DNA from 2 places in the Cellulosimicrobium sp. CpK407 genome. Region 2 is predicted to be linked to the other one. Evidence: riboswitches for the same ligand, from Rfam matches in the RefSeq annotation. Region 2 holds a riboswitch; the other holds the start of a gene.
What was found. A riboswitch is a leader RNA that binds a small molecule or an ion and turns the genes downstream of it on or off. The one in region 2 is predicted to bind S-adenosylmethionine.
Positions count from the first base shown of each region.

Region 1: another riboswitch for S-adenosylmethionine. It lies ahead of ABWU78_RS08315 (methylenetetrahydrofolate reductase); the one in region 2 lies ahead of ABWU78_RS02295 (NADPH-dependent FMN reductase).

Region 1 is NZ_JBGNYC010000013.1:76,092-90,462, reverse strand. It holds gene ABWU78_RS08325 (LuxR C-terminal-related transcriptional regulator) at 1-1,142, opposite strand, end outside; gene ABWU78_RS08320 (hypothetical protein) at 1,473-2,216, opposite strand; SAM riboswitch class I at 2,613-2,715, shown strand; gene ABWU78_RS08315 (methylenetetrahydrofolate reductase) at 2,900-3,895, shown strand; gene metE (5-methyltetrahydropteroyltriglutamate--homocysteine S-methyltransferase) at 3,928-6,432, shown strand; gene ABWU78_RS08305 (hypothetical protein) at 6,490-6,741, opposite strand; gene ABWU78_RS08300 (DUF2630 family protein) at 6,796-7,044, opposite strand; gene ABWU78_RS08295 (VOC family protein) at 7,137-7,535, shown strand; gene atpC (ATP synthase F1 subunit epsilon) at 7,539-7,853, opposite strand; gene ABWU78_RS08285 (FBP domain-containing protein) at 8,532-9,038, shown strand; gene ABWU78_RS08280 (MMPL family transporter) at 9,072-11,387, opposite strand; gene ABWU78_RS08275 (family 16 glycoside hydrolase) at 11,662-14,371, opposite strand, start outside.
Region 2 is NZ_JBGNYC010000003.1:55,714-70,084, forward strand. It holds gene ABWU78_RS02255 (RNB domain-containing ribonuclease) at 1-1, opposite strand, end outside; gene ABWU78_RS02260 (ABC transporter ATP-binding protein) at 218-1,102, opposite strand; gene ABWU78_RS02265 (ABC transporter ATP-binding protein) at 1,099-2,028, opposite strand; gene ABWU78_RS02270 (ABC transporter permease) at 2,025-3,191, opposite strand; gene ABWU78_RS02275 (ABC transporter permease) at 3,184-4,182, opposite strand; gene ABWU78_RS02280 (ABC transporter substrate-binding protein) at 4,229-5,908, opposite strand; gene ABWU78_RS02285 (copper homeostasis protein CutC) at 6,161-6,955, opposite strand; gene gdhA (NADP-specific glutamate dehydrogenase) at 7,038-8,375, opposite strand; SAM riboswitch class IV at 8,649-8,782, shown strand; gene ABWU78_RS02295 (NADPH-dependent FMN reductase) at 8,803-9,393, shown strand; gene ABWU78_RS02300 (flavin reductase family protein) at 9,390-9,962, shown strand; gene ABWU78_RS02305 (hypothetical protein) at 10,018-10,422, opposite strand; gene ABWU78_RS02310 (hypothetical protein) at 10,586-11,047, shown strand; gene ABWU78_RS02315 (PLP-dependent aminotransferase family protein) at 11,076-12,317, opposite strand; gene ABWU78_RS02320 (class II aldolase/adducin family protein) at 12,314-13,093, opposite strand; gene ABWU78_RS02325 (NtaA/DmoA family FMN-dependent monooxygenase) at 13,090-14,371, opposite strand, start outside.

The sequences.
Region 1 (14,371 bases), on a different contig from region 2:
TCGTCGAAGCCCGGCCCGGAGCTGACGGCGAGCAGGTCGGGCCAGGTCGCGACCAGCGCGCGGTCCACGACTCCGGGCTCTCTGGAGTCGAGCGCCCGCGAGAGGGCCGCCCACGTGGCCCCCCGGGCGACGTGAGCGTCCACACGCTGCTGGAAGCGGCGCACGTAGCCGGCCGGATCCAGATAGCGCAGGTGCGAGAGCAGGCTCTGCCGCATCCTGGGCTCGTACTCGAGCACGCCCGCGTCAGCGCCCACATGACGGTAGAGGATCCCCCCCTCGACGAGTCGCCGAGCCGTCGAGCGCGCGTCCGGCACCGCCGTCAGGTCGTCGAGCTCGTCCACCTGGAGACGACGCTCGACGCAGGTGTCGAGGAGGAAGGGCATGATCTCCGGAGGCACGAACGACCCCAGAGCTCGCGTCGTCTCTCGACGGACGACGGCGGGGACCGCGTCGTGGAGATCGACTCCTCCCGAACCGCCCGAACCCAGGTCGGCCACCGCGGTGACGATCGACGCCGGGTAGCCGCCAAGTCCGTCGGTGACGAGCCCCGCCACCTCCTCGGTGATCTCGATCCCTCGCACCCGGGCGAAGCGCACCGTGTCCTGCGCGCTCCATGCGAGCGCAGCCATGCCGACCTCGACCATGCCTGTGCCCCGCCGGACGGGCGTGGGACCGACGGTGCTCAGCACGACCGCCCGTGCCCCGAGAGCGACCGCCGCCGCGCAGGCCGCGTCGATGAGGCCTGCATGGCCTGCACGGACGTCGTCGACGACGACGGTCACCGGGCCCAGAGCGCGGAGCAGCGCCCCGAGGCGCCCGGGTCCCGCGCCGTCGAGATCGGTGGACCCCGTGGGCCGGAGCACGTACCGCACCTGGTCGAGAACGCGGTCCGCGAGCTCTCCGGCACCGATGCACCGCCGCGCCGGGTCGCTCGCGGACGCCGAGAGCCAGACGATCACCTGGCCCTCGGCGAGCGCGGCCCGCGACCACCGTGCGACCGACACGGTCTTCCCGAAGCCGCGCGCGGCGCGGACCAGGACGTGACGGGTGGTGCTCGTGAGCGTGTCGTCAAGGAGCGGACGCTCGATCGCCGCAGAGGTCGTCGCCAGACGCGGGAGCAGACCGCGAAGCGCCGCTTCCACCTCGGCCCGTCCCGCGCCGCCCGCCTCTTCCCGACCGGTCAGCACCTGCTGCCACCCGCTGATCGAGGGTGAACCCTGCTCTCGCTGTCGTCCGCCGTCTCTCGCCTCCGCCACCGCTCCATACCTCTGACAGACGTCGGTCGGCCGGAGTCACGACGGGTGATCCGTCATGCGCCCGGCACAAGGACGCAGGGCGACACGGTTACCGCGCGCCCTACGTCTGCCCCGATACAACCTCACGGACCGGCGAAGTCAGGAGGTACGGAGGGTGATCCTGAGGGTGACCACAGGACGGAGCGACGGCCCGACCTCACGGGAACCGGCTCCCGCTCAGCCCTCGCGGAGGCGCACGAGGCGGCGCCCGGCAACGAGCAGGACACCGGCCAGGAGCAGCGCACCGGACGCCGCCGCGACCGGCACCGTCTCAAGCCCCGTCGCCGCCAGCTCTCCCTTCTCCGCGGGCTGCGCCGCACCAGGTATGGCGTCCGTGGTCGGCTCGGCCACGACCATGTCGACGGGCTGCGACGGCACGACAGGCTCCGCCGGATCGCTCGGGTCCGCCGGGTGCGTGGGCTCGGCCGGACCTGTCGGTTCGGCCGGGTCTGTCGGCTCGGCCGGGTCTGTCGGCTCGGCCGGGTCTGACGGCTCGACCGGATCCGACGGCTCAACCGGGTCTGACGGCTCAACCGGGTCCGACGGCACGCTCGAGCAGACGGGATCCTGGCCGCCTTCACCGAAGTGCTCGTCGTAGTGGGCGACCTGGACCCACGTGATGCAGTAGTCGTCCGAGTGGACGAGCGCCGACCACGGGAGGAAGCTCGAGCCGACGAACCGGCCCGACGGCTGGTCGTTGAGCGTCTCGAAGTGGATGCCGACCGACCGCTCGGCGCCCTCGACCGTGTAGCGGACGTTCACGTGGCCACCGTCCGGGAACGCGTCACCCGCGGGGAGATAGAGCCCTTCCGGGGCCACGCGGTAGGGCGTGGGCGAGTCGGACCCGCCAGCGAGCGCGGGTGCCGCGGACAGGCTGAGGATGAGGGCAGCGCCGAGCATTGCCCCCGATGCGATACGCATGGGACAGTGAGGTCCTTCCTTGAGAGGGAGAGATCTGCCCGGTTCGTACTCCGCCAAGAGGGGCCGGGCAGATCGCATGTCAGAGCGGGTCGACCACGCCTTTCGACGGTAGACCTGAACGACCGTTCAGTTGAGCGCTCCTGAGAGCCACGGCGCGCATCGTCGCAGGCGAGAGCATGCTTGGCGGCCCCACCCGTGATACCACTCACAGCATCCTTCACCCGCGGTCACCCCCGGGGTCACCCTGTTGCGATCGCACTCACACCGTGTTCTCGCCGTCCAGGGACGCGGACACCGGCCCACGTCCCCGAACGTCACGGCACCCCCGGGCAACGCCATCCCGTCTCACGTGACGGGCACCCTCGACCGTATGCCGGATGGCCCGTAGGATCGTGGCAACCATCCAGAGCGGTCGAGAGTCCTGGCTCGACGACACCGCAGCAACCCGCCGACGGAAGCCTCCCGAGGACAAAGGTGCTAACGCCAGGGTCGATGGAGTGACGCATGACCTCAGAGGCATCCTTCGCGCACCGTCCGGGCACGTGCCCGACGGCGGTCGCGCCCTTCCGTGTCCCGGCGCCGCGTGCCGTGGCGCGCCCCGGCGAGGCGACGTCGTGAGCGTCGCGGACGCCGTCGGGCAGGCGCACGGCGGGGCGGCACGTCCCACGGTCTCGTTCGAGCTCATGCCCCCGCGGCGCCCGGACGCGGCGCCCAAGTTCTGGGAGACGGCACGCCGTCTCGTCGCGACGCACCCCGACTTCGTGTCCGTGACGTACGGCGCGGCGGGCACCGACCGCGCGACGGCTCGCCAGGTCGTCGGCCGCCTGCTCCAGGGCACGCCCGTGCTGCCGATCGCGCACCTCACGTGCGTCGGGGCGTCGCGCGAGGACGTCGAGGAGGTCATCTCCGACTTCCTCGACGAGGGCGTGCGGAGCTTCCTCGCGCTGCGGGGCGACCCGCCGCGCGACCAGCCTGACTGGCAGCCCGCGCCCGACGGCGTCCGGTCGTCGACCGAGCTCGTCGCGCTCCTGCGCGAGGTCGAGGCGTCGCGGTGCGCGGCCGACCCGGCCGCGGCGCTGCGCGGCGCGGCCCGGCCGCTGACGATCGCCGTCGCGACGTTCTGCGACGGCAACCCCGCCGCCGGCACGACGCGCACGCAGGAGGTGCGCCGCCTGTTCCAGAAGCAGCAGGCCGGCGCGAGCTTCGCGATCACGCAGCTCTTCTACGACGCGTCGTCGTACACCGACTTCGTCGCCGAGGCCCGCGCGGCCGGCGTGACGATCCCCATCCTCGCCGGGCTGTTGCCCACGACGGAGCCTGCACGGCTCCGCCGCGTCGAGGAGCTCACGGGCGTGCGCGCGCCCCAGCACCTGCTGGACGCGCTCGACGCCCTGCCCGACCCGGAGGCGCAGCACGCCTACGGGATCGCGTACTCGGTCGACCTCGCGCAGCGCGTCCTCGACGCGGGCGCGCCCGGTCTGCACGTGTACACGTTCAACAAGCACCGCGCCGCTCTTGACCTGCTCGAGGGTGTCCACCTCGGCGGCGGGTCGCGCGGGACCGGGGGCAGCGCCAGCGCTGCCGCCGCCCCGCTCGTCCCGGACCTGGCCAGCGGGCCGTGGGTCACCGGCACCTCCCTGCCCCCGACGAGCGCCGCCACGCACGGCACGCCCGTCTGACCGGTCCTCCGGACCAGCAAGAGGTTTCGATCATGGCCACTTCCGTACCCTCCCCTACCCAGATTCAGGCCGGATTCCCCGCCGGCACCGTGCTCGGCTACCCCCGCATCGGGCGCCGCCGCGAGCTCAAGAAGGCCGTCGAGGCCTTCTGGGCCGGCAAGACGTCGGCCGACGAGCTCGAGGCCACGGCCCGCGAGCTGCGCCTCGCGACCGTGCGCCGGCTCGTCGAGCTCGGCCTCGGCGCCGACGACGCGTCCGTCCCCGGGTCGTTCTCCTACTACGACCAGGTGCTCGACGTCGCCGCCTCGCTCGGGGCGATCCCGTCGCGGTTCGCGTCGCTCACCGACGACGCGGGCCGCCTTGACCTCGCGGGCTACTTCACCGTGGCGCGCGGCCAGGGCGACGACGCCCCGCTCGAGATGACCAAGTGGTTCGACACGAACTACCACTACCTCGTGCCCGAGATCGGCCCGGACACCGCGATCCGGTTCGTGGACGACCGCATCGTGCGCGAGTTCGTCGAGGCCAAGGAGGCGGGCGTCGTGACGCGACCCGTCGTCGTCGGGCCGGTGACGTTCCTCGCGCTGTCCAAGGCCGCCGACGACGCTGCGTCGTCGGCCGCAGGCTTCCGCCCGCTCGACCGCCTCGACGACGTCGTCGCCGCCTACGCCGACCTGCTGCGCGCGCTCGCCGCCGCGGGCGCACCGTGGGTCCAGCTCGACGAGCCGATCCTCGTCACCGACTCGGTCGACGTGCCGTTCACGGAGCTCGCGGCAGCGGTGGAGTCGGCCTACCGCACCCTCGCGACGGACCTCCGCCCCGTGCCGAACCCGGGGTCGCTCCCCACGGAGTCCTCCGGCTCGGGAGAGATCCCGGGCTCGGCGCAGGGGGCGCGGCCCGCGATCCTCGTCGCCGCGCCGTTCGGGGGGCTGCAGGCCGGTGCCGAGGACGACGGCGGCGACGCGCGGGACGGGCTCGCGCTCCTCGCGGGCACCGACGTGGAGGCGATCGCGATCGACCTCGTCAAGGGCGCCGTCCCGACGGCGGCCGACGGCGGCGTCCCCGGCCTCGCCGGGAAGACGCTCGTCGCGGGCGTGATCGACGGGCACAACGTGTGGCGCGCGGACCTCGCGGCGAAGCTCGACGTCGTCGACGCGCTCCAGACGCTGGGCGCCGGTGCGGTCGCCGTCGGGACGTCGACGTCGCTGCTGCACGTGCCGCACGACGTGGAGGACGAGGTGTTCGCCGAGGCGGGGACCGCGTCGGGCACCACGCTCGACCCGCGCCTGCGCGACTGGCTCGCGTTCGCGGACCAGAAGGTCGGCGAGGTCGCGACGCTCGCCCGCGCGCTCACGGAGGGTCGCGACGCCGTCGCCGCCGAGATCGAGGCGTCCCGCGCGGCGGTGGCCTCGCGAGCCGCGGCGAGCGGCGTCGTCGTGCCCGCGGTGCGCGAGCGCGCCGCCGCGCTGACGGACTCGGACTTCGCGCGCGGTGACTACGCCGAGCGCGCGGCCGCGCAGCAGGAGCGTCTGAACCTGCCGCCGCTGCCGACGACCACGATCGGCTCGTTCCCGCAGACGCCGGAGATCCGCCGCGCCCGCGCGCTGTGGACGAAGGGCGAGCTCTCGGACGCGGACTACACGGCCGCGATGCGCGAGGAGATCGCGCGCGTGGTCGCGCTCCAGGAGGAGCTGGGCCTCGACGTCCTCGTGCACGGCGAGCCCGAGCGCAACGACATGGTGCAGTACTTCGCGGAGCACCTCGACGGGTTCGCCGTCACGGCGAACGGCTGGGTCCAGTCGTACGGGTCGCGGTGCGTCCGCCCGCCGATCCTGTGGGGCGACGTCACGCGGCCCGCGCCGATCACGGTCGAGTGGTCCGCGTACACGGCGTCGCTCACCGAGAAGCCCGTCAAGGGCATGCTCACCGGACCGGTGACGATCCTCGCGTGGTCGTTCGTGCGCGACGACCAGCCGCTCGGCGACACCGCGAACCAGGTGGGCCTCGCGCTGCGCGACGAGATCGCCGACCTCGAGGCCGCGGGCATCGGGATCGTGCAGGTCGACGAGCCCGCGCTGCGCGAGCTCCTGCCGCTGCGCCGCGCGGACCAGCCGGCGTACCTCGACTGGTCCGTCGGGTCGTTCCGGCTCGCGACGTCGGGCGTCGAGGCCGCGACGCAGATCCACACGCACCTGTGCTACTCGGAGTTCGGCGAGGTCATCGGCGCGATCGACGGCCTCGACGCGGACGTGACGTCGGTCGAGGCGGCGCGCTCCCGCATGGAGATCGTGCCGGAGCTGCGCGACGCCGGGTACTCCCGCGGCATCGGGCCGGGCGTCTACGACATCCACAGCCCGCGCGTGCCCTCCACGGAGGAGGTCACGGAGCTGCTGGAGCTCGCCGTGAAGTCGATCGACCCGACGGTCGTGTGGGTCAACCCGGACTGCGGCCTCAAGACCCGCCGCTACGAGGAGACCGTGCCGTCCCTCGAGCACCTGGTCGCCGCGGCGAAGGCGGTCCGCGCCACGCTCGGCTGATCCCCGCACACGCCGGAGGCCGGGTCCCGTCGGGACCCGGCCTCCGCGTCGTGTCGGTCAGCGCTCGGTCGTGCCCGTCCCCGCCATCGGGAGGGCGAACGCGAGCGTCGCGGCGAGGAGCCCGCCGACGAAGAGCCACACGCCGCCGTCGACGCCGGACATGCCCGACCCCATGAGGACCAGGCCCCCGACGAACAGCGCGAACGAGACGACGAACCGCGCCAGCGCGCCCGCGTGCCCGGGGATGTCGCGGCCTTCCGTCCCGGTGGGGAGGGGGCTGTCGGCCGCCTGCTCGCTGGTCGTGGTCATGGCGTTCTCCTTCTGAGGTCGGTGCGTGGGCCCGGGCGTCGTCGTCGGCGACGATCAGTCCAGGTAGTTCTCCACCGTACCGGGGTCGCGCACGGTCGCCGCATCCGGGTCGCTCCCGAACTCGCGGGCCGCGTCGCGCTGGCGCAGCAGGTCCCAGCACTGGTCGAGCTCGACCTCGATCGCACGCAGTCGCTCGTGCTCCTGCCCGCCGGTGATCTCGCCGTGCGCGAGCTGCTCGCGGAGCTCGCGCTCCTGCGCGACGAGGTCGCTGATCGTCCTGCGGATGCCGCCGTCGGTCGCCATGCGGTCCACGGTATGCCCGACGGCGCACGCGCGCCCGTGAGGGCGGGCGCCGGGCGGGCGCGGTGTCGGCGGCACGGCCTAGGCTCGCCGCCATGACGACGACGATCGGCCGCACGGTCCTGCTCTGCCACGACCTCGACGCGAGCGCCGCGTTCTGGGCGGACGGGTTCGGGTTCGGCACGCTGTTCCGCGGCGAGACCGACGGGTTCCCGCTGCTGCACGTCGGACCCGGCCGCGTCGACGAGCCCGGGCTGTGGCTCGTCCCGCTCCCCGACGGCGGCGCACCCCTCGTGCGCCACGGGCTGCCGAACCTCGTCCTCTACGTCGACGACCTCGACGCGACCCTCGCGCGGCTCGCCGCCGCGGGCGTCGAGCCGTTCGTCGGGCCGGACTCCGACGCCGAGTCCGGGGACCGGTTCGCGCACGTCCACGACCCGGACGGGCACCGGATCGTCGTCGTGCAGCTCGGTCCGGCGGCCGACCCCGCCTAGGGGCTACCGGGCCTGCACCCACGTCGCGTCGTCGGCGAGGATCGTCACCTCGTCGTCGTCGACCACGAGGAAGCCGCCGCCGATGCGCAGCTCCGCCGTCGGACGGTCCGGGGTCCGCAGCCGCACGCGCCCCGCCGTGAGGGTCGCCGCGACGGGCTGGTGCCGCGCGAGGATCCCCAGCGTGCCCGACGCCGACGGCACCGTGACGCTGCGCGCCGGGCCCGACCAGAACACCCCGGACGGCACCACCACCTCGACGGACACCAGGCGCTCCCCCACGGGTGCGGCGGTCTCGGACGGTGACGGCGCGACGGGCACGGAGGATCCTCCTCGACGACGGGTGGCGGAGCCTCCGAGTCTCGCGCCCGCGGGCGTCCCGCCGCGTCGTCTTTCGTCCCTCTCCGGGCGCCGGAGGTCACCGGCCGCGACATCGCCGAACCCGGGGTCGCTCCCGACGCGGAGCGCATCCTGAGGAGGAACCCCGGGTTCAGCGACCCGCCTCGACGTGCGAGGGGAATCACGTTGACGGCGGTGGTGTGCGAGGCGCACCATCGAGGGTGACGGTTGCCGAGGGCAGCCGTTCGTCGTGCCGGTCGGGCACGGCCACGGAACAGGTCGCGCCGGACGGGCGCACCGCACGGGACGAGGAGACGCGGATGCACAGCACCGCAGGCTGCGAGGTGGCCATGGCGGCCTGCTCGGGCACACTCCCCTCCCGCACCGTCACCCGCTGAGCCTCTCGGCCGGACGCCGACCCGGCGCCCCGCCCCGTTCAGTGCGGGGAAGCTGTCGCCATCACGTGTTCTCGACGACAAGTACCCAGCACTGAGCAGGTCTCGGCGACGACGGTCGCGGGCATGCCGTCATCCCCGCCCCGCCCCGAGCGAGCGGCGCCGTCGTGCGCCCCGGCGACCCTGCGTCGTCGTGAGCCGACCGTCTGCGCCGCGCCACGCCGTCGGGCAGGGTGGGACCGTACCGACACGGAAGCCTGAAGCCATGAACCCCCTGACCGAGAAGCAGATCCGCGCGTCGTTCGTCAACGCCTCCAAGCGCGAGGCCGCGCAGGCGACCCTCCCCGAGCTCGACACGCTCGACTGGGACCGCCTCGACTACCTCGGGTGGCGCGACCGCAAGGCGCCGCTGCTCGCGTACGCCGTCGTCGAGGTCGACGGCGAGCCGCGCGGCGTCCTGCTGCGCTCCACCGACGCCAAGACGGGCGGCATGCGCAAGCGCGCCGTCTGCGCGTGGTGCGAGGACGTCGTCGTCACGGACGACGTGAGCCTCTACGTCGCGCGGCGCGCCGGCGCCGCCGGGCGCCGCGGCAACACCGTCGGCACCCTCATCTGCACCCACTTCCTGTGCTCGCAGAACGTGCGCCGCACCCCGACCCGCACCGAGATCGGCGACGACGAGTCGATGCGCGAGCTGTTCGTCGAGCTCCGCGTCGACGGCCTCCGCGAGCGCTCCGCCCGCTTCGTCACCGAGGTCATGCGCGACGCCTGACGCACCACGGCTCTCCCTCGGCGGACACGGGCTCTACCTCGGAAGCCCCGAGTTGTTTCCCTCACCGGGAGTCGGTGACGCCGAGTCGGGAGCCGAGGCCGGAGCGGGGGTGGGGCGGGTCGTGGCGGGTCTGGCGGGAGCCCGCGAGGAACGAGCGGGCGGATGGTAGACCCGCCCCGCCCCCGCGGAGGTCTCGGCGGAAGCCAGCCCCGCGGCGTCGGAGCGCCCGCCACTGCCCGGCCACCAGTTCCATCGCCCGAGGAGCGTCATCGTCGCGGGGAGGAGGAGGCCGCGCACGACGGTCACGTCGAGCAGCACGGCGACGGCCATGCCCACGCCGACCTCCTTCATCGCGACGAGCTCGCCGGCCGCGAAGCCGAGGAACACGATGCCGATGGCGACGGCGGCCGTCGTGACGACCGGGCCGGTCGCGGTGATGCCGCGGAGCACGGCCCGGTCGTTCGCGGCGCGCAGGTCCTCCCCGGGCGTGCGGGCGCGCCACTCCTCGGACGTGCGCGCAAGGAGGAACACCTCGTAGTCGGTGGACAGGCCGAACACGAGCATGCCGATGAGCAACGGCGTCGTGACGTCGAGCGCGCCCCACGGCTCGAACCCGAGCAGCGAGGCGCCGACGCCGTGCTGGAACACCGAGACGAGCACGCCGAGGGTCGCGGCGAGCGTGAGCAGGTTCATCACGAGCGCCTTGAGCGGCACGACGAGCGAGCCGGTGAGCAGGAAGAGGAGCACGAACGTCGCGAGCACGACGACACCCGCGGCGAGCGGGAGGCGCTGCGCGAGGTGCTCCTGGGTGTCGACGACCTCGGCGGCCGGCCCGGCGACGTGCACGTCGAGGTCGCCCGTGTCGATCGCGCGGATCGCGCGCAGCAGGTCCTGGGCCGCGGCGGCGGTCGCGTCGCCGCCCTCGCCGACGTCGGGCGTGACGTCGACGACGAGGACCTCGGGCGGGTAGTCGGTGTCCTGCATCGCGTCCTCGACGCCCGGCAGGGCCGCGACGCGGTCGAGGTAGGCGGAGGCGGCCTCGTCGCCGCGGGGTGCCTCGACGAGCACGGTGATCGGGGTGACGCCGAGGTCGGCGAAGCGCGCGGTGGACGCGTCGGCGGCGAGGCGCGCCTCGGCGTCGGCGGGCAGGGAGTGGACCTCGGAGCTGCCGAGCGTCATCGAGCCGAGCGGCGCGGCGAGCGCGAGGAGGAGGGCCGTCGCGCCGAGCGTGACGAGCACGGCGTGCCGCTGGGCGGTGCGCGCGAGGCGGCCGAGCGTGCCGGCCCCGCCGCGCCCGGTCCACGGGTGGGACCAGGTGCGGGCGCCCGGGGCAGGGATGGCGCGGTGCCACGTCGCGACGAGCGCGGGCACGAGCGTGAGCCCGGCGGCGGTCGCGACGAGCACGACGACGGCGCCGCCGACGGCCATGCCGGAGAGCAGCGAGTCGCCGAGCAGGAGCAGGCCGGTGAGGGCGATCGCGACGGCGAGCCCGGACGCGAGGACGGCGCGCCCGGCGGTCGCGAGCGTGCGCCCGACGAGCTCGTCGAGCGGGAGGCCCGGGTTCTCGGCGCGCTCCTCGCGGAAGCGCGCCAGGACGAGCAAGGAGTAGTCGACCGTGAGCCCGAGGCCGAGCAGCGTCACGACGTTCACCGCGAACTCGTTGACGGGCACGATCCCCAGCAGGCCGCTGAGCACGAGCAGCGCGACCGCGATGGCGGCGAGCGCGGACAGCAGCGGCACCAGGCCCGCGCGCAGGCCGCCGAGGACGACGACGAGCACGACCAGAAGGACGGCGATCGCCACGCCCTCGCCCACAGTGGCGTCGGTGATCGCCTGGTCGACGAACGCCTCCTCGGCCAGGAGGGCGCCCCCGACGAGCACCTCGGGGGTGTCGATCGTGTGGAGCGCGTCGGCGACCTGGTGCGCGAGGGCCAGCGCGTCGTCGTCGGACAGCGCGGGGTCGAGCTCGACGATGACGAGGGAGCCCTGCCCGTCGTCGGCGATGAGGCCGCCACCGGTGTACGCGTCGAACAGCTCGACGACGCCCGGCATCGCGCGGATGCCGTGCATCACGTCGCTCGCCTGGGCGATCAGCTCCGTGGAGAAGTAGTCGCGCCCGGACAGGACGGCGACGACGGTCTCGTCCTCGGGCTGGAGCTCGTCGAGACGCTCGGCCGCGAGGGCGGAGGGGCTGCCGGGCGGGGCGGGCTCGACGTCGGTCGTCTTGTCGAAGACGGCGCCGCCGAGCACCGCGCCGAGGACGAGGAGGACCGCCCAGACCCCGAGGACGACGCCGCGGCGACGCGCGGCGACCCGTCCGGTCCGGTGCAGGAGGCGTCCGAGCGCCATGGGCAGTCCTCCTCGTCGAGGGACGTCGTGCGGAGAGAGCCGGTCGGGTGCAGGAGCTCGTGCGGGTCCTGCGCGGACCGTGAGGTGAGGTCAGCACCCTACGCGAGGGTGGGAGCGCCGTCGGACCACGCTCCGCCCGTGCGAGGGGTGCGCCTCGGGACCACCGGGGTGGAGAAGGGGGTGAGACGGGACGGGCGGGGACGGCTCGTGCTGCCGCCCCCGCCCGGTCCGTCCCGGGGCGGACGGCTCACGCCGCCCGCCCCGGGGTCTCAGCTCAGCCGCAGGTCGCGGCCTCGTAGGCGACGTCCGCCTGGAACGTCAGGTCGCCGCCCGTCGCGGACACCTGGGCGGTGCCCGCCTCGACCGAGGTCGAGCGCGTCGCGAACGACTGGTACGCGGAGGCACCCGGCTGGACGCCGGTCACCGTCTTCGTCCCGAACGGCGTCGTGAGCGTGATGTCCGCCGGCACCGTGTCGTCGTTCGTGGCACGGACCGCGACGTAGACCTTGCCCGCCATGCAGCGGGTCTGGACCGTCGTCGAGATCGCGAGCTCCTCGACGGGCTCGTCGGTCAGGTCGTTGAACCGGATGTTCCGGTAGCTGACCATCTCGCCGTTGCCGTGGTTCTGGATGCCGACGAAGCTGTTCACCAGCCGGGCCGGGTCGGTGCTCGTGAAGTCGTTGACGAGCACGTCGTTGAGGTAGATGCGGATGCGGTCTCCCTCGACCCGGATGTCGTACGCGTTCCACTGCCCGACCGGCTTGAGGGCAGCGTCCCGGGCCGCCTCGTCGGCACCCTGGAACGTGTAGACCGCGCCGGTGGTGCGGTCGGGGGCGTCCGTAGCGTCGATCTGGATCTCGTAGCCCTTGTTGACGGCCACCCACGGGTCGTCGCCCGGGTTCGGGAACCCGACGAACACGCCGCCGTTGTCGTCCTTCGTGAGCTTCCAGTCGAGCTTGAGCGAGTACGACTCGCCGAGCTCCGCGGCGGTGTACCAGAGCAGGCCCATGCCACCCGCACCGCGGATCGAGCAGTCGTCCTGGCGGCCGAAGCCACCCGGACCGGCCATGCGCCAGCCCTCCTGCAGGCTCGCGAGGGTGCCGTCGAAGAGGGCCGTGTAGCCGTCCTCGACCTCACCCGGGGTGCAGATGTCCGGGTTCTCGCCGATCGACAGCACGTCGAGGTTGATGTTGCCCTCGTCGCCGGTCTCGTACGCGAGCGTGATGGTGTTCGCGCCGGCCTGGAGCTCGAGGTCACGCGTCTGCACGCCCCAGTCCTTCCAGCTGCCCGTCGTGGGGAAGTTCCACTGGCCCAGGTCCTGGCCGTTCACGTGGAGCGAGACGTTCTTGGCACGCAGCTCGGTGTACGGGTGGATGCCGTTGGCGTAGCGCACGTTCACCGGGTAGGTGCCCGCCTCGGGGACGGTCACGGAGAACGTGCGGCCGGAGCCGACGTTCGTCATGCCCGCCGCGAAGCCGGAGCCCGAGTAGTTGCTGTGGTCGGACGCGATGCTCGACCCGCCGAGCGGCTGCGCGAGCTCCGCCTCGTACCAGCCGCGGTCGGCCGGGGCGACGTAGCCGGGGAGCGAGTTGAGCGTGTACCAGGCCTCGGTGCTGAGGAGCTCGGCGCCGTCGGCGGACGCGAACGGACGCGGCGACCGGATGTAGACGACGTGGCCGGGCTTGAGGCCGTCGATCTTCAGCGTGACGGTCGTGCGGTCCTCGGACACCGTGGCGTCGGTGACGAAGAGCGGCTCCTCGTCGACCTTCGGGCCGCCGTACTGCTGCGTCGGCACGTAGCGCCACTGCTTGACCTGGTAGGCGTCGGCGAGCTTCTCGACGACCTCGTCGGAGACCGGGTCGGTGTACTCGATCTCGAAGCCGCCCTCGACCACGCGCATCTCCTTCATGTCGAAGGAGTCCTCGTTGACGGGGACGAGCTTCTGGAGGCCGAACCGGAGCTTGCCGGACTCGCCCCAGTTGCCGCCCTCACCGGTGCCGCCCGCGTAGAGCGCGCCGTCGGGGCCGTAGATGACGCGGTTCACGCCGACCTCGAGGCCCGCGGTGTGGCGGAAGACCGCACCCTGGAACTCGCCGTCGACCTTCTCGAGGAACGCGCGCTGGATGCCGCCGTACGTGACGTCGCCGATGAGCATCTGCCCGGCGAACTCGCCGTCCTGGACGAGGAGCGGGTTGCCCGGGGAGTTCGCGATCTCGTTCTGCGGGAGCCACACGGCCGGCGGGGAGACGGGGTTCGAGTCGAACATCCCGGCCGGGTTCGTGTAGTGGTTGAAGAACTTGTCCTGCTCGATGTGGACGAGCTTGTTGGCCGGGAGCCACGCGCCCTGGTTGTCCGTCCCGAAGATCGCACCCTCGGGGCCGAAGCCGATGCCGTTGGGCGTGCGCAGACCGCCCGCGACGTACGTGACCTCGCCGGTCTCGCGGTCGATCTTGATCGACGTGCCGCGGTTCTGGCCGGGCTGCGGGTTGGTCGTCGCGCCGCCGTTGTCGATCGCGACGGAGAGGTTGACGTAGAAGTAGTCCTCGTCGTGGATCAGGCCGAACGCGAACTCGTGGAAGTTGCCGCCGTCGGGCCACTCCGCGATCTTCGTGTGCTGGTCGTAGAAGCCGTCCCCGTCGGGGTCGGTGAGCTGCGTGAGCTGGTAGCGCTCGGAGACGAAGATCGAGTCCTCGACGACCTCGATGCCCATCGGGTTGAGCAGCTCGTCCGCGACCAGGGTCGCCGTGACGTCCTCGGGGCCGTCCGCCGTGGTGACGCCGTCGAGGAGGTAGACCTCGCCGGACACCGGGTCGGGGCGCCAGCCGCCGGAGCTGACCTCGCCCGTCGTCACGACGGCGAGCTTCTCGTCCGGCGTGAACGCCAGGCCCGAGACCTTGGGCTCGAAGCCCTCGGGGCGCAGGTCGACGAGGTCGTAGTTCGGGTTGACGGCGTCCAGGCGCAGGCCGTCGCCGGCCGTGTCGGTC
Region 2 (14,371 bases):
CGAGCCTGACCCTACCCATCCGCCGCGGCCGCCCGCCGCCCGACCGTCTCCCGGACCGCCACGACCTCCGACCGCGGTCGGCGGCGTGCGCAGGAGGGCGCGCGGGCCAGGGCGTCCGACAGACCTGGCCCGCGCGACGGGTACGCGTCACCACCGACGCGTACGGCTGGAGGCAGCACCCGCCGCCCGGATCGAGCGGGCGACGGGTGCGCCGGTCTCACATCCCGCGCGTCCCGAACCGGTCGCGCGCGGCGTCGTCGCCCGAGCCCGCCGCGGCCGCCGCGAGCTCGCGGCGCACCTCCTCACGGAGCTTGCCGTGGTTCCGGGGTTCCGGCGCCGCGCCGAGGAGCAGCTTGGTGTAGTCGTGCTGCGGGTCGAGGATCACCTGGTCCGACGGCCCGCGCTCGACGACGTTCCCCCGGAACATCACGAGGATCTCGTCGCTGAAGTGCCGTGCGGTCGCGAGGTCGTGCGTGATGTAGAGGACCCCCAGGTTCTCCTCACGCTGCAGCCGCGCGAGCAGGTTGAGCACCCCGAGCCGGATCGACACGTCGAGCATCGACACCGGCTCGTCCGCCACGAGGAACCGTGCACCCGGCGCGAGGGCCCGGGCGATCGCGACGCGCTGGCGCTGCCCGCCCGACATCTCGTGCGGCTGCTTGGCCGCGAACACCGGCGCCGGGGTGAGGTTCACGCGCTCCAGGAGCTCGTGGACCCGCGCGTCGATCGCCTGACGCCCGCGGGCGACCTTGTGCAGGCGCAGCGGCCGCTCGAGGTGGTGGGCCACCGTGTGGAACGGGTTGAGCGAGGCGAACGGGTCCTGGAACACCATCTGCACGTCGTGCCGGTAGGCGTCGAGCCCGCGTCCGCGGGTCGCGGACGGCGTGCCGTCCAGCAGGATCTCGCCCGACGTCGGCGTCTCGAGCTGGGCGATCATGCGCGCCACCGTCGACTTGCCCGAGCCGGACTCGCCGACGACCGCGATCGTCTTGCCGGGCTCCAGCGTGAACGACACGTCGTTCACCGCGCGCAGGCGCGTGCGGCGCAGCCCCTTGCGGATCGAGAAGTCCTTGACCAGGTTGCGGACCTCGAGGGTGCTCATGCGTGCGGTCCTTCCTGGTTCTCGCCGGTGCCCTCGCCCGTGCGGACGAACGAGCCACGGTCGCCCGTGAGGCTCGGGAACGAGCCCAGCAGGCGCCGCGTGTAGGGGTGCTGGGCGTCCTCGTAGATCGACTCCGCCGTGTCGATCTCGACGATCTCGCCGCGCAGCATCACCGCGATGCGGTCGCTGATCTCCAGCAGGAGCGGGAGGTCGTGCGTGATGAAGACGACGGCGAACCCGAGCTGCTCGCGCAGCCGCATGATCTCCCGCAGGATCCCGCGCTGGACGACGACGTCGAGCGCCGTCGTCGGTTCGTCCATGATCATGACCTGCGGGTTGAGCGCAAGCGCCATGGCGATCATGACGCGCTGCCGCATGCCGCCCGAGAGCTCGTGCGCGTAGCTGTCGAGACGCAGCGGGTCGACGCCCACGAGCTCGAGGAGCTCGGCGGAACGGGTCGCCCGCTCCTTGCGCGCCATCTCCGGCCGGTGGGTCTTGAGCACGTCCCCGAGCTGGTCGCGCACGCTGATGACGGGGTTGAGCGAGTTCATCGCGCCCTGGAACACCATCGAGACCTTGTCCCAGCGGAACGCGCGCAACGCGTCCCCCGAGAGCGCGACGACGTCGACGTCGTCGCCGCCCTGGTCGTGGAACGTCACCGTCCCGGACGTGAGGAGGGCCGGGGGCTTGAGGAGGCGGTTGAGCCCGTAGGCGAGCGTGGTCTTGCCGCAGCCCGACTCCCCGGCGAGACCGAGGATCTCGCCACGGTGCAGCGTGAGCGACACGTCCTTCACGGCATGGACGACCGGCTCGACCTCGTAGTCGATCGAGACGTTCCGCGCGGTGAGCACCGGCTCCTTGCCGACGAGGTAGGCGGTGTGGCGCTCGCTGGTGAGCGGCTCGGCGGCCGTGGTCGTGGCGGTCATGCGCCCACCGTCTCCTTCGCGTCGTCGGTGTCGGTGTCCGTGCCGTCAGGGTCGCTGTCGGTGCCGCCGGCGGTGTCCGGTCCGGTGCCGGCGGGGTCCGCGTCCACGGCGAGGCCGGCCTTGCGGGCCTTGCGCACGCTCTTCACGGCCGCCGGCCCCAGGCGCAGGCGGGGGTTGATGATCTCGTCGAGGCTGAAGTTGATGAGCGCGAGCCCGCAGCCGAAGAGGGCGATGAGCAGGCCGGGCGGGACGAACCACCACCACATGCCGAGGCTCAGCGCGTTGTTGGCGCTCGCCTGGTTGAGGATCGTGCCCCACGTGATCGAGCCGGAGGGTCCCAGCCCGAGGAACGAGAGCCCCGCCTCCGCGAGGATCGCGAGCAGCACCGCGCCGAGGAACTGGGCCGTGAGGAGCGGCAGGAGGTTGGGGAAGATCTCCACGAGGATGATCCGCGGCGTCTTCTCCCCCGCGACGCGTGCCGCGGACACGTAGTCGCGGGCACGCAGCGACTTCGCCTGCATCCGGAGCACGATCGCCGCTCCCGGCCACGCCGTCAGCCCGAGGATCACCGCGACGATGAGGAGCGAGCGCGTCTGCAGGTACGCCGAGATGACGATGATCAGCGGCAGGCCCGGGATGACGAGCATGATGTTCGTGACGAGCGAGAGGGCCTCGTCGGTGAACCGCCCGCGGTACCCCGCGACGATGCCGAACACGATCGACAGCACGAGCGCGATCGCGCCGGCGACGAGGCCGACCATGAGCGAGCCCTGCCCGCCGTACGCCACCTGGGCGAAGATGTCGTTGCCGATGTGGTTGGTGCCGAGCAGGTGCTCGGCGCTCGGCGGCAGGAACCGCGCGTTCGCCGTCGAGCGCGGGTCCTGCGTGAAGAGCGGCGCGACGAACGTGAACAGCAGGATGCCGGCCACGAGGACGATCCCCGCGGTGAGCTTGCCGGACCGGCGCGGGAGCATCGCGCGCAGGCCACGGCGGGCGGGCGCGGCAGGGGCGTCCTGGTCGAGCGCCGCGGGGACGTCCCGCACGTCCGGGACGATCCCCTCGGTCGTCGTCGCCGGCGCGAGGCCGTCGGCGACGACCGTGGCCACGGGTGCCGCGTCCGCGGCGGGGGTCACGATCTCCGTGTCGCGGGTGTTGTCAGACATTGGCGCGCGCCCTCGGGTCGATGAATCCGTAGATGATGTCCATGAGGAAGTTCGCGGCGAGCACGGCGAGCGTGATGACGAGGAACGTGCCCTGCATGAGCGCGAAGTCGCTCGCCTGGACCGCGTTGAACAGGAGCTTGCCCAGGCCCGGGTAGCTGAAGACCTGCTCCATGACGACCGACCCGGCCACGACGAACCCGAGCGCGACGCCGAACCCGGCGAACGACGGGAGCGCGGCGTTGCGGGTCGCGTAGGTGATCGCCACGCGCATGCGGCGCAGGCCCTTGGCCTCGGCCGTCGTGACGTAGTCCTCGGACAGCGTGGACACCATCATGTTGCGCATCCCGAGCAGCCAGCCCCCCACCGACGAGAGCACGATCGTCAGCGCGGGCAGGAACCCGTGGTAGATCACGCTGCCGACGAACGCCCACGACCACTCCGGTCCGTTGTCGAAGCCGAAGATGTCGTAGCTGCCGATCCGCGGGAACCATCCGGTCGAGACCGAGAAGACCGAGACGAGGATGAGGGCGAGCCAGAAGTAGGGCACCGCCTGGAGCAGGGTCGACGCGGGGATGATGCTGTCCACCCACGTGCCGCGCTTCCAGCCGGCCCACGCCCCCAGCCCGACACCCAGGACGAACGAGATGATCGTCGCGAGTCCCACGAGCCCGACCGTCCAGGGGAGGGCCTGGCCGATCAGCTCGGTGACGGGCTGGGGGTAGTACGTGATGGAGATCCCGAGATCTCCCTGGAACAGGCGCCCCCAGTAGTCCACGTACTGGTCCCACAGGGAGGCGTCGCCGTCCGCGCCGAAGAGGAGGTCGATGCTGTTCTGCATCTGGGGCGTCAGCTCGCCGCCCTTGCGCAGGAACTTGTCGATGAAGATCTGCTTGGGGTCACCAGGCATGAGCTTCGGGATGAGGAAGTTCAGCGAGACCGCTGCCCAGAGGGTGATCACGTAGAACGTGATCCGTCGTGCGTAGTACCTCATGATGCGTGTCCCTCGTTCCCCGTTCCTCCTCCTCGGCGCGGCCGCATCAGCTCGCCGGCTCGAGCTTCGAGAGCACGACGCCCAGCGAGACCGTGCTCCACGACGGCGGGAAGGCGTAGAGGTCGTCCTCGGTCGGCCAGCCCGTGAAGTCCTTCGTGTCCATGAACGTCTGCGAGGCGTTCACGACCACCGGGATGTAGGGCAGGTCACGGACGATCTCCTCCTGGATGATCGCGTACTGCTCCTGCTTCGCGGCCTCGTCGTTCGTCGAGGCGGCCGCCTCGACCGCGGCGTCGACCGTGGGGTTGGTGTAGCGCACGTAGTTGAAGAGGCCGGACTCCATGACCTCGCCGACCGGACGCGTGTAGTCCGTCGTCATCCACTGGCGGTAGATGCTGAACGGGTCGTCCAGCGACGGGCCCGTGATGCCCCCGACCATGAGCTGGTAGGTGCCCGCGACGCGCGCGTCCGACATCTCCTGCTGCGTGATCTTGTTGTGGACGATCGAGATGCCGGCGGCCTTCGCCTGCTCGACGAGCAGGTCGCCGACCGCGTTGTAGTCGTTCCAGCCGTCGACCGTGATGAGGGTCATCTCGACCTTCTGGCCGTCCTTCTCGTAGATGCCGTCCGCGCCCTTGGTGTAGCCGGCGTCCTCGAGGACCTTCGACGCGGCCGCGGCGTCGGCCGTCTGCGGGCTCTCCGCCTCGACGTCGGGCGAGATCCAGCGGTCGTCGCGGCCGAGCAGCGCGAACGTCGGGGACGCGGTCGCGGCGAGGCCGGCGAACGCCTTCTCGTTGATCTCGGTGCGGTCCATGGCGAGGTTGATCGCCTGGCGCACCGCGACGTCGGTCTGCGGGCCGGTGCAGCCGAGGTCGACCGACACGCAGGTGTAGATCGTCGTCGGGTCCTGCGGCGTGTTGATCATGCTCAGGCGCCCGTCCGCGGTGATGCGGTCGGGGTCGGCCACGAACATGGCCGTCCAGTCGACCTTGCCCGTCGTCATGAGGTCCTCGGCGCTCTGGTTCTGGTCGATGCCGAGGTAGCGGACCTTCTTGACCTTGGGCGCGCCGGCCCAGTAGTCCTCGTTCGCGACGACCGTGTAGGCCGCCTCGGTGACCGCGTCGGCCTTGTACGGACCGGTGCCGACCGGGTTCTCGTTGGCGAACGTCACGAGGTCGTCGACCTCGGACCAGATGTGCTCCGGCACGACGAGCGACGTACCGAGAAGCTGGACCTCGGACGTGAACTGCGGGGAGTCGAACGTCCACTTCACGGTGTACGGGTCGACGGCCTCGACCGAGACGACGAAGTCGCGCTTGGCGGCCTCGTTGGTGTGCGAGAACACGACGTCGTCGGCGTCGAAGTCCTCGCCGTCGGTCCACTTGACGCCCTCGCGGAGCTTCACCGTGAGCTCGGTGCCGTCCTCGGACCACTCGAAGGACTCGCCGAGACGGGGCTCGGGGTCGCTGGCCTGCGCCTTGTTGTAGTAGAAGAGCGGCTCGTAGATCGCGCCGTTGGCCGCGTGCAGCGGGTTCGGCGAGTACGGGTTGAAGTTCGCGACGATCGGCGTCTGCGTACCGGCCCACACGTTGAGCGTGCGCCCACCGTCGGCGGTCTCGTCGCCGTCGCCGTTCCCGGAGCCGGAGCAGCCCGTCGCCATCAGGGTCACGCCGGTCACGAGCGCAACCGCCGTGAGCAGACGCTTGCGCGCCGTGCTTCGAATCATCATCGGTCCTTTCGCGTGGACGACGCGTCGTCGCGTCGTTCGTCGTGGCGCCCGGAGGCGTGTGGCAGGAACACTAACTAATCGATCCCGCGCCGCTCCCTAATACGACAGGAAAGTTACCTAACTGAGACATGAGCCATCGACGCGCACCTGAGACGACGACGGCCGACCCCCGCGTGGGCAGGGGCCGGCCGTCGAGACGCCGTACCGTGGACGGCTCGCGCGCGCCGGAGCGCGGGGCGAGCCGGGCCGTCAGCGCGTGGCGTCGAGCGCCGCGCGCGCGGCCGCGGCGACCTCCGGGTCCGTGACCTCGTAGCCGGCGTCCCCGCCGCCCCCGGGCCCGGCGTCGTCCGCGACGACCCGCTTCGCGGAGAGGTGCACGGCGTCCACGCCGGCGGCCACGAGCGCGCCGACGTCCTGGGGCCGCACGCCCCCACCCGCCATGACCTCGACGCGGCCGCCCAGGGGTCCGCGGGCGTGCACGGACATGTTGCGCAGGCGATCGACGCCGTCGATGCTGCGGGAGGCGCCGCCCGACGTGAGCACGCGCCGCACGCCGACGCCCGCGAGCGCGTCGAGCGCTGCGAGCGGGTCGGCCACGACGTCGACCGCGCGGTGGAACGTCACCTCGCGGCCGTCGGCGGCCTCGACGAGGGCGCGCACGGCGGCGACGTCCACGACGCCGTCCGGGGTCAGGGCGCCCACCACGACGCCCGCTGCACCCGCCGCGACCGCGGCCCGGACGTCGCGGACCTGCACGTCGAGGTCGGCTGCCGAGAGGACGAACCCTCCCGGGCGCGGACGCACGAGGACGTGCACCTCCACGGGTGCACGTCCTGCGGCGTCGGCGGCCGCCACGACGGCCGCCTCGACGAGACCGGCGCTCGGCGTGAGCCCGCCGGTCGCGCCCAGTCCGACGCACAGCTCGACCCGCCGAGCGCCCACGGACGCGGCCACCCGCACGCCCTCGGGATCCTGCACCGCGAGCTCGAGCACGACGTCACGGCTCGCGCGCACGGCGGGGCCCTCGGGGTCGGTGGTCGTCACTGCGTTCTCCCGTCGTCCGGTCCGACGGCCGTCGCGTCGCGCGGCGTGCGCGACGGCGGCCGTCGGCCAGGGTAGACGACGGTCAGATGACGCCGAGCGCGAGGATCGCGTCGGCGACCTTGGTGAAGCCCGCGATGTTGGCGCCGAGCACGTAGTTGCCGGGCGCGCCGTACTCGTCGGCCGTCTCGACGCACCGGTCGTGGATCCCCGCCATGATCTGCGCGAGCCGCTCCTCCGTGTACTCGAACGACCACGCGTCGCGCGACGCGTTCTGCTGCATCTCGAGCGCCGAGGTCGCGACGCCGCCCGCGTTCGCGGCCTTGCCGGGCGCGAACAGCACGCCCGCCTCCTGGAGGAGCGCGACGGCGGAGGGCGTCGTCGGCATGTTGGCGCCCTCGGCGACCGCGACGACGCCGTTCGCGACGAGCTGCTTGGCCGCACCCTCGTCGAGCTCGTTCTGCGTCGCGCACGGCAGCGCGACGTCGCACGGCACGTCCCAGATGGACCCGTCGGTGACGACGCGCGCCCCGGGTCGACGAGCCGCGTAGTCGGCGACGCGGCCGCGCTCGACCTCCTTGATCTGGCGCAGCAGGTCGAGGTCGACACCCGCCTCGTCGACGACGTAGCCGGAGGAGTCGGAGAAGGCGACGACGTTCGCGCCGAGCTGCTGCGCCTTGGCGGTCGCGTAGATCGCGACGTTGCCCGAGCCCGAGACCACGACGCGCCGGCCGTCGAGGTCCTGCCCGCGCGTCTCCAGCATGCTCTGCGCGAAGAGCACGGTGCCGTAGCCCGTCGCCTCGGTGCGCACGAGCGAACCGCCCCAGGAGATGCCCTTGCCCGTGAGGACGCCGGACTCGTAGCGGTTGGTGATGCGCTTGTACTGCCCGAACAGGTACCCGATCTCACGACCGCCCACGCCGATGTCGCCGGCCGGGACGTCGGTGTTCTCGCCGATGTGCCGGTAGAGCTCGGTCATGAACGACTGGCAGAACCGCATGACCTCGCCGTCGGAGCGGCCGCGGGGGTCGAAGTCCGACCCGCCCTTGCCGCCGCCGATCGGCATGCCCGTGAGCGAGTTCTTGAAGATCTGCTCGAAGCCGAGGAACTTCACGATCCCGAGGTAGACCGACGGGTGGAACCGCAGGCCGCCCTTGTACGGGCCGAGCGCGGAGTTGAACTCGACGCGGAAGCCGCGGTTGATCTGCACGCGGCCCGTGTCGTCCACCCACGGGACCCGGAAGATGATCTGGCGCTCGGGCTCGCAGACACGCTCGAGGACGGCCGCCTCGACGTAGCGCGGGTGCTTGCGCAGCACGGGGCCGAGCGAGTCGAAGACCTCGCGCACGGCCTGGTGGAACTCGGCCTCGCCGGGGTTGCGACGCAGGACCTCGTCGTAGACGGACTGCAGTCGGCTGTCCATGGGCTCTCCTCGTCTGGGCGGACGGAAACTCCTGCTGACGGTACGCCTGTGCCAGAAGTTCCCGTACCGCCGTCTCACTCCCTGCGCATCTCGTCGGGCCTCGCACGGGCCTCGCACCGGTCGCCCCCGGGCTCCGGCACGCCTCCCCGGGCACGTCGTGGGCCCGTCGTGGGCACGGCCGCAGGCACCCCCGGACGACACAACCGTCCACCCACTGAGAAATCCGACTACTTCGGTGCGGTTTTCGCGGAGCCGTTGTTATACCCGTCCCCAGGTCACGAGCACCAGCGCCAAGCCCCGGCTCGCTGGTCGGCAACCCCCTGTCACGGCGGGGTGCTCCGGGAGATGACCAGGCCGCGCGCGACCGGCCCCGCACCCGCGGGACGGCCGCGCGGCAAGCGTGATCGACGACTACTGCGAGGTACACATGACCCACCGCTCCCCCTCCTCGACGGTCCTCGCCGTCTCCGGCAACCCGCGCCCCGGCTCACGGACGCTGGACGCGGCCGAGACCGTGGCGCACCGTGTCGCGAGCCTCCTCGGCACGACCGACGTCGCGACGATCGACCTCGCGGCCTTCGCCGCCGAGATCCTCGGTCCCGAGCGCCCCGCGGCGGACGCCGCGCGCGACCGGCTGGCCACGGCGACCGTCGCCGTCGTGGCGACGCCGGTCTACAAGGCGTCGTACACCGGGCTCCTCAAGGCGTTCCTCGACCTCTACGGCCCGGACGGGCTCGCGGGCGTCGTCGTCGTGCCGCTCGTCGTGTCGGGCAACCCCGCCCACGCGCTCGTCGGCGAGGTGCACCTGCGGCCCGTGCTCGTCGAGCTCGGCGCCGTCGTCCCGACCCGCTCCCTCACGGTCACCGAGCCACAGCTCGCGGACCTGGGCCCGGTCGTGGACGCGTGGCTCGCCCGCGAGGGCGACACCCTCCGTCGCGCCGCGACGCCCCTCCCCGCGGACGGCCCGGCGCCCGCCGACCACGCCGTCGCCGACGCGTTCGCGGGGGTGGCCCGATGACCGCCGAGCTCACCCACCTGGAGGCCCTCCTGGCGGAGCAGGACGAGCCGCAGCTCTCCCCCGACGAGTACAAGGCCGTGTTCCGCGGCCACCCCGCGGGCGTCGCCGTGATCGCGCTCGAGCACGACGGCCGCCTCGTCGGGTTCACCGCGACGTCGGTCATCTCCGTCTCGGCCGCACCGCCGCTGCTCGCGTTCTCGCTCGCGTCGACGTCGTCGTCGTGGCCCGCCGTGTCGGCGGCACGGACGCTCGCGGTGAGCTTCCTCGCCGACCACCAGGACGACGTCTCGGCGCGCTTCGCCACGAGCGGCATCGACCGGTTCGCCGACGGCGGCTGGTCGCGCCTCGGCACCGGGGAACCCGTCATCGACGGGGCCCTCTCGTGGGTCCGGGGCCGCGTGGTACAGCGCACGCCGGTGGGCGACTCCTACCTCGTCTCGCTGCGAGCGCTCGCGTCGAGCGTCGGCACGGGTGCGGGCCCCCGGCGCGACGAGGTGGCCGGCACCCCGTCGCCGCTCGTCTACCACGACCGCACGTACCACCGGATCGGGGACCACTCGGCGCTCTGAGAGCGAACCCAGCAGCCCCTCGCCCGTCCCGTGCCGCCCCTCACGGGTGGACCGGTCACCAGCTCCAGCCGCGCGCGCTCAGCTCGAGCTCCTCGCGGAACCGCTCGTCGTCGCCCGTGCGGAAGCCGGCCCGCAGCGGAGCGTCCTCGACCGAGAGACCCGTGAGCCGGCACGCCTCCCGGAGCAAGGCGTCGTAGGCGCCCTGGACCGCGAGGTAGTGGTGGGCACGGGCGTAGACGTCCGGGTCCGCCTCGATGCGCCGCATCTCCGCCGCGAGCTCGCTCAGCCGCACCTGGAGCGCGAGCGTGGCGAGCGGGTCGGGGGGCGTCGGGCGGCGGCGCAGCAGGTGCGGTCGGCCGGTCGTCCGGTGGCTCGGGGGTCGGCCGGCGCGGCGCAGCACCCACCGCACGGCGGCGACCGTGCACGCCGCCGCGCACCAGACCATCAGCAGCCACGACATCGGAGCCGACCTCTGCGCGAGAGACCACAAGACACCTCCAGTCTAGGTCCGCACGCCGCCGCGAGCCATGGGTCGCGCGCACCATCCCCTGGACGACCGCGCCGCCGTACGATGCCGACGACGGCGCGCGACGACGCGGGTCAGGGCGACGAGGGGGCGACCGATGGCGACAGCACGACGGCTGCGGAGGACCGCGTTCCGCGGCCAGCTCTGGGCAGCGCTCGTGCTCCCGCTGTGCTTCGTGGCCGGGGCCGTCGCTGCGGGCGGCGGACTGCTCCTGGCAGGGTTCGTGGTCGCGGCGATCCCGGTCGCCGGCCTGCTCGCGCTCGCTCCCCTGCTAGGGACGTGGGTCGGGCGCATGCGATCCGCCGACGACGTCCCGCTCCCCTACGCCGTCGTGACCGTCGCGCTGTGGATCGTGGCGATCCCCGTCGGGTTCCTCCTGACGTACACCCAGCCGATACCGGTGGCCGTCCCGGTCCCGCGCGGCTATCACGCCGCTGAGGTCGCGAGCGCCGTCGTCGTGCCCGCGGTCCTCGTGCTCTGGGTCGCGCAGCTGACCCTGGCGCTCACCGGCGTGCGAGCACGCCGCAGGGCCGCGGCGCCGACTCCTGCGGAGGCGTGACCCGCGGCCCTGGGCCCTGACGTCGCCCTCAGACCCTCGTCGCCGCACGGTACGCGACGGACAACCGCCCGACGGCGGCGCGCAGCTCGGCGTCGGTGCGGTCCCCGTAGGCCAGGCGCAGGCGCCGGGCCGAGTCGGTCCCCGGGCCCGTCGCGAAGAACTCGCCCTGCTGGTAGTCGACCCCTTCAGCCGTCGCGTGCCGGTGCAGCTCGTGCGTGTCCACGGAGTCGTCGACCAGGCGTGGCCACAGGAAGAACCCTCCCTCCGGCGCGGTGATCTCGAACGCGCCGGGGAGCTGGTCCTCGAGCTCGTCGACGAGCACTCGGGCCCGGTGCTCGTAGAGCGCGTTCGCCCGGGCGAGAGTGTCGTCGAACCAGCCGGCGCGGGAGAGGAGGAGGTGCTCGACGAGCGTCTGGACGAACGTCGACGAGTGGGAGTCCTGCCTGTTGCGCAACCGGACGACCGGCGTGACGAGCGACTCCGGGAGGACGAGCCACCCGAGCCGCAGGCCCGGGCCCAGCGTCTTGGTGAACGTGTTGACGTGCACCACGTGCTCCGAGTCGAAGAAGGTGCGGCGGCCCTGGTCCACCCCGGCGAAGCGCAGCTCGCGGTAGGGGTCGTCCGCGATGACCACGAAGCCGTACCGCTCCGCGAGCGCCACGAGGGCAGCTCGCTTGTCCGCGGAGAGGGTGCCCTGGGTCGGGTTGTGGAAGTCGGGAACCGTGTACACGGCCGCGACGCGTTCACCGTCGGCGAGACGCCGCGCGAGATGCGCGACGTCGAGCCCGTCCGCCTCGACCGGGACGGGGAGCGTCCGGGCGTCCACGAGCTCGAGCACCCGGAGGAAGATCGGGAAGACGGGGTTGTCGACGGCAACCGTCGCGCCCCGCTCGACCAGCGCCTGCACGGTGAGCGACAGGCCGTGCAGCCCGCCGCTCGTGATGACGACCCGCGACGCGTCGACGCCCTCGCGCTCCGCGGTCCATTCCCGGAGCCCGGCGAGACCCTGGGTCCCGGAGTACTGCAGCGAGGCGACGCCGCCGCCCGCGTCCCACACCTCGCCGAGCGCGTCGCGCAGCTCGTCGACCGGCAGCGCGCCGGGATCGGGGATTCCTCCCAGGAGACGGATCGAGTCCGGCCGCGGCGAGAGCAGGCTCTGGTCCCCGAAGCCCCGGGGTGCCGTCAGCGCGGCGGCGAGCGTGGACAGGGTGAGCGGCTCGGCCGGACCGGTCCCGGCCGCGCGACCGCGCACGAGCTCGGTGGCGGTCATCGCAGCCCCTCCGCCTCGACGAGGGTGAAGGCGTTCTCGAAGTGCGCCCGCGCGAGCTCCGGGCGAAGGGTCCACCGCTCGACCACCTCCGGTGGGAGCACGCCCTTGTCAGGCACCCCCACGAGGGCGAGGTTCGCCGCGGCCGCGCGCTCCGCGGCGAGGAGGTAGAACGCCGCCTCGCCGACGGAGCGACCGAGCGTGACGAAGCCGTGCCCGCGCTGCAGGATCACGCGGGCACCTGCCCGCGCGTGCTCGACGGCCGACGGCGAGGTGGCCCCGTCCCAGATCGACGTCGTCAGGCCCTGGAGGCCCGCGACGAGCGCCGCGTCGGTGGTCACCGGCTCGAGCGGCCGTCCGAGAGACGACCACGCGAAACCGCTCGGCGTGTGCAGGTGGACGACGACCGCGGCGTCGTCGATCTCGCGGTGCAGCCGGAGGTTCCCCGCGAAGCCGTTGATGGCGGCCGAGACCCGGGGGTCCACGACCTGCCCGTCGTCGTCCACGAGGACGAGGTCGCGAGGCGTGACCGACGAGATGGAGAGACCGAACGGGTTGACCCAGTAGTGGCCCGGCACCTCGGGCGCGCGTGCGGACACGTGTCCGTTGAAGCCGAACTCGTAGCCGGCACGCCCGAAGGTGCGCAGGGCCGCAGCCAGCTCCCAGCGCACGTCACGCGCCGGCGGCTCGGGGACGTCCGGCAGGGGGTCGAGGGTTCCCGTCGTGCGTGCCGAGGGCTCCGCGCCGACCTGCGGTGAGGTGCTCGTGGTGATGCTCATGCCGTCTCCTCGTCGATGGGCGCGAGACCGAGGTTCTCGCGCAGCGTCTCGTGCTCGTACTCGGTGTGGAAGAGTCCGCGGCGCTGCAGCTCCGGGACGAGGCCCTCCGTCACGGCGTCCAGACCGCCGGGATACTCGAGGAAGAAGGGCAGGATGTTGAAGCCGTCCGCCGCACCGCTCTCGTAGCGCTCCTGGAGCGCGTCCGCGACACGCTCGACCGATCCCACCGGGAACCAGTGCCCCGCGGCGCTCGCGTGATACAGCACCAGGTCGCGGAGCGTCGTGAGCTCCCCGGTGGCCAGCAGCCTCCGCAGGACGCCGTAGCGCGAGCGTCGGCCCTCGACGGCCTCTTCCTCGGGCAGCTCCGAGACCAGGACCGGCTGGTCCCACTCGTACCCCGAGAGATCGATGCCGCCGAACTGCTTCGACAAGGACCCACGGGCCCGCACGAGGTCGAGGTGCTCGTGCGACTCCTCCCAGATGCGTCGCGCCTCCGCGTCGGAGGACCCGATGACGGGGGCGACGCCCGGGAGGATCTTGATGCTCCCGGGGTGCCGCCCCGCGTCGGCGGCGCGCTTGCGCACGTCGTCGTACAGCTCCTGCGACTCCGCGAGGTCGACGAGCCCGGTCGTGAAGATCAGGTCTGCGTGCCGCGCGCCGAAGGCCTTGCCGGCCTCGGACGAGCCCGCCTGCGCGAGGATCGGACGCCCCTGCGGCGTGCGCGGCACGTTGAGGGGACCACGGACCGAGAAGTGCTCGGACGTCCAGTCGATCTGCCGGACCTTCGCGGGGTCGACGAAGAGGTTGCGCTCGAGGTCTCGCACGATCGCGCCCGGCTCCCAGGAGGACCACAGCTCCTCGACGACCCGCGTGAACTCCTCGGCGATCGCGTAGCGCTCGTCGTGCGGCGGCAGCTCGATGCCGAAGTTCTCCCCGCCCCACGCGGACGTCACGATGTTCCACCCTGCGCGACCACGGGAGATGTGGTCGAGCGAGGCGATCTGCCGCGCCACGTTGTACGGCGCGGAGAACGACGTCGACACCGAGCCGACCAGCCCGATCCGCTCCGTCCGGGCGGCCAGCGCGCTGAGCAACGTCACGGGCTCGAGCCCGGGCTGCGGGTCGGCGACGTCGGTCGCGACGCCGTCCGCCAGGAAGATCGTGTGGAGCTTCGCCGCCTCGGCCTGCTGCGTGAGGTCGGAGTACAGGGCGAGGTCGACGACCTCGTCCGCTCTGCTCCACGGTTTGCGCCACGCGCGGGCTGCGCCGCCGAGCAGG